DNA from 2 places in the Enterobacter sp. B79-1 genome. Region 1 is predicted to be linked to the other one. Evidence: predicted binding sites of a transcription regulator. Region 1 holds the regulator's gene; the other holds the start of a gene.
The links. The regulator PurR, encoded in region 1, represses purine synthesis genes. The targets are predictions, from matches to a motif close to CANGCAAACGTTTGCNTG.
Positions count from the first base shown of each region.

Region 2: the regulator PurR is predicted to act here: its motif matches at 782-799, upstream of raiA (ribosome-associated translation inhibitor RaiA).

Region 1 covers NZ_JBYAZJ010000001.1:771,441-773,644, reverse strand. Annotated here, with positions in the region: gene punR (DNA-binding transcriptional activator PunR) at 1-615, shown strand, start outside; gene purR (HTH-type transcriptional repressor PurR) at 632-1,657, opposite strand; gene cydH (cytochrome bd-I oxidase subunit CydH) at 1,955-2,044, shown strand.
Region 2 covers NZ_JBYAZJ010000005.1:5,019-7,222, forward strand. Annotated here, with positions in the region: gene bamD (outer membrane protein assembly factor BamD) at 1-627, shown strand, start outside; gene raiA (ribosome-associated translation inhibitor RaiA) at 897-1,238, shown strand; Phe leader region at 1,349-1,474, shown strand; gene pheL (pheA operon leader peptide PheL) at 1,350-1,397, shown strand; gene pheA (bifunctional chorismate mutase/prephenate dehydratase) at 1,505-2,204, shown strand, end outside.

The DNA.
Region 1 (2,204 bases):
AATATCGTTAAGCCGGAACGGACCCGGCAAATGATCGTGGATTTCTATCGTCACTTTTCTGATGTCGAACTGCGGGTCTCCCAGGAGGTGTTCAACGGCGTCTGGGATGCGCTGGCGGATGGCAGGGTGGAGATGGCGATTGGTGCAACGCAGGCGATCCCCGTTGGGGGACGCTATGCATTTCGCGATATGGGGATGCTGAGCTGGACCTGCGTTGTCGCCAGCGATCATCCGCTGGCGGCAATGGAAGGCCCTCTCAGCGATGACACGCTGCGCAACTGGCCGTCGCTGGTGCTGGAAGATACCTCGCGCTCGCTGCCCAAGCGCATCACCTGGCTCCTGGACAACCAGCGCCGCGTGGTGGCCCCTGACTGGGAATCGTCGGCAACCTGTCTTTCTGCGGGGCTGTGCGTGGCGATGGTGCCCGTTCACTTCGCGCGTCCGCGCATCGATACCGGAGAGTGGACAGCGCTGACGCTGGAAAATCCGTTCCCGGATGCGGCCTGCTGTCTGACCTGGCAGCAAAACGACGTATCGCCTGCGATGGCCTGGCTTCTGGATTATCTGGGAGACAGTGAAACGTTGAATCGGGAGTGGCTACGGGAGCCAGCATAACTGGCTCCGTAAGCGATTAACGGCGATAGTCGCGGAACGGACCGTCCGCCACGGAGCGGCGCTCGATGAGGCGTGGGTGAACTTCAATCGACTGGGATTCTTCACGCTTGTTGACGATCCTGTCCATCAGCATGTTGAAAGCCGTTTCGCCCAGCGAGTCTTTTGGCTGGTGAATGGTGGTCAGCGCCGGGGTGAAGAAGCGCGCGTTACGCACGTTGTCATACCCGATCACGGAAATATCCTGCGGCACCCGCAGGCCCAGCTCGTCGGCGGCGCAGAGTGCGCCCATCGCCATAATATCGCCGCCACAGAAAACAGCCGTCGGGCGATGCGGTTGGGAGACAATCTGCTGCATTGCGCGGTAACCGGATTCCGGCTCAAAGTCGCCCTGGACAATCCAGTTTTCCGGCACGGTGATGAGCGCCTCTTCCATTGCCTTCATAAACCCGGCCAGACGGCCCGCACCGGTGTTGCGCTCCAGCGGACCCGGGATCACGCCAATCTCACGGTGACCGCGTTCGATCAGATAACGACCGGCCATATAGCCGCCTTCAAAGGCATTATCGATAACGGAATCGGTGAAGTCCGCGCGCGCTTCGCCCCAGTCCATCACCACCATCGGGATGTGGCGGTACTCTTCCAGCATGGACAGTACGGACTCTGGGTACTCGGAACACATTACCAGCAGGCCATCGACGCGCTTTTGCGCCATCATCGACAGGTAGGCGCGCTGCTTCTCAATGCTGTTCCACGCGTTGCCCAGAATCAGCGTATAGCCTTTCTGGAAGCAGTTTTTCTCAACGGCTTCGATGATTTCGGCAAAATAGGCCGCTTCACTGCTGGTCGCCAGCAAGCCAATCGACTTGGTGTGATTCACCTTCAGGCTGCGCGCAACCGCACTTGGGGAGTAATGTAACTCCTTGATCGCCGCCCAGACGGCGTTGCGCGTCTCTTCCGCGACGAAGCGGGTTTTGTTAATTACATGTGATACGGTTGTAGTGGAAACGTTTGCGCGTTTTGCTACGTCTTTTATTGTTGCCATTCAATGTCACTCCAGACCATATCCTAACCTCCTGAAAAACTTGAAGGTAAACGTTTGCCTTCTCTCACCCTTATTACGCAATCTTGAGTTGCGACACGCCGGGAAAACGACACAGGACGTCAGGAGGGGGTCAATGGCCGGTACGCTAATAAATTTAGCGTGGAATTTTGTCCTATCTTGATGAAAAGGGGAAGAGCTAAAGTGGATATCAGTTTAAATCCAGGAAGATTTTTGACGTAAACTGTGTAAAAATGAGCAAGCTCACTTTTCGTGGGGTGATTAAAAGGAGAAAAATTGATGAGTTCCGATCTGAAGTTTTCGCTGGTGACCACCTTTATCGTGCTGGCATTGATTGTTGCCGGTGGTTTGACGGCTGCGCTGCACTGATTTACGCGGGGGGAGAGTCCTCTCCCTCCTCATTTTCTTCCTATTGTTACCTCTCCGGCAAAAATCTTTTGCCAAAATGTTAACTTCTCAAATTTTGTGATTGATGTCATGCTTTTGACTTCTTAGTTCTGTGTCGCGTGATGACACGGCATCCGGAGTT
Region 2 (2,204 bases), on a different contig from region 1:
ACTGCACAACAAAAGTTGCAGGACGGTAACTGGAAACAGGCGATAACGCAACTGGAAGCGTTGGATAATCGCTATCCATTTGGTCCCTATTCACAGCAGGTACAGTTAGATCTTATCTACGCGTACTACAAAAATGCCGATCTTCCGCTGGCTCAGGCCACCATCGATCGCTTCATGCGTCTGAACCCAACTCATCCTAACATCGATTATGTCATGTATATGCGCGGACTGACCAACATGGCGTTGGATGACAGTGCGCTGCAGGGCTTCTTCGGCGTGGATCGTTCTGACCGTGACCCGCAGCACGCACGTGATGCCTTCAATGACTTCTCCAAGCTGGTGCGCGGCTACCCGAACAGTCAGTACATTACCGATGCCACCAAGCGTCTGGTGTTCCTGAAAGATCGTCTGGCGAAATATGAATACTCCGTAGCTGAGTACTACACCCGCCGTGGCGCTTGGGTTGCCGTGGTTAACCGTGTTGAAGGTATGCTGCGTGACTACCCGGACACTCAGGCAACGCGCGATGGCCTGAAGCTGATGGAAAATGCCTATCGTCAGATGCAGATGACTTCGCAGGCTGAAAAGGTCGCGAAAATCATCGCCGCGAACAGCAGCATCACCTGACAGAAGCATCAATGCAAATCGGCAGCCTCAGGGCTGCCGATTTTTTATTCATTTCTGTCACCCGCTGAAGCGCTTTAGCCTCAACACATCCCGTCAACTATGGCCCCAATTTTTGTCTTCGACAAGGTAAATCTCACCTCTTCCTGCCCTGCCTCACAAAAAAGATTCCCTGACAAAAAGCGACAAAATAACGTGATATAAATCACACATTTTGACATTAGGTCGGGTATGCTGGAATCACCAAGACGGAAAGACAAGAGGTAAAATTTATGACAATGAACATTACCAGTAAACAAATGGAAATTACTCCGGCAATCCGCCAGCACGTCGCAGACCGTCTCGCCAAACTGGATAAATGGCAAACTCATTTGATTAATCCACATATCATCCTGTCCAAGGAGCCGCAGGGTTTCATCGCTGACGCAACTATCAATACTCCAAACGGCCATCTGGTCGCCAGCGCAAAACACGAGGATATGTACACCGCTATTAACGATTTGATCAACAAGCTGGAACGGCAGCTCAATAAAGTGCAACACAAAGGTGAAGCCCGTCGCGCCGCAACATCGGTGAAAGACGCCAGCTTCGCGGAAGAAGTTGAAGAAGAGTAATCCTTTAAATTGAGTGTACCGCCAACGCGCCTTCGGGCGCGTTTTTTGTTTTTTATTGACAGGGTGAAAACAGTACGGGTACTTTAACGGTATCAATTTCAGGATGACTTTATGAAACTTACGCCGTTCTTCTTCGCATTCTTTTTTACCTTCCCCTGACTGGGAGGCGTTTCGTCGTGTGATAAAGAATGCGAAGACGAACAACAAGGCCTCCCACAGCGGGAGGCCTTTTTTATTGATAACGATAAAACGAGACAGGCAACACTATGACACCGGAAAACCCGTTACTGGATCTGCGCGTAAAAATCAGCGCGCTGGACGAGAAATTACTGGCGCTGTTGGCCGAACGCCGCGCCCTCGCCGTCGAGGTGGGTAAAGCCAAGCTGGACTCTCACCGCCCCGTGCGCGATATCGACCGCGAGCGCGATTTACTGGAACGGTTGATTCAGCTCGGCAAAGCGCATCATCTTGATGCCCACTACATCACCCGTCTGTTCCAGCTCATCATCGAAGATTCCGTTCTGACCCAGCAAGCGTTGCTCCAGCAGCATCTGAACAAAACCAACCCGCACTCTGCACGCGTCGCGTTCCTCGGTCCAAAAGGCTCCTACTCCCACCTGGCTGCGCGCCAGTACGCAGCCCGCCATTTCGAAGAGTTCATTGAGAGCGGCTGTGCGAAGTTTGCTGATATTTTCAATCAGGTAGAAACCGGCCAGGCGGATTACGCCGTGGTGCCTATTGAGAACACCAGTTCCGGCGCCATTAATGATGTCTACGATCTGCTCCAGCACACCAGCCTGTCGCTGGTTGGCGAGCTGACAATCCCAATCGACCACTGCGTGCTGGTCTCCGGCTCAACCGACCTGAGCAAGATCGAAACGGTTTACAGCCATCCTCAACCGTTCCAACAGTGCAGCCAGTTCCTGAACCGCTATCCGAACTGGAAAATTGAGTACACCGAAAGCA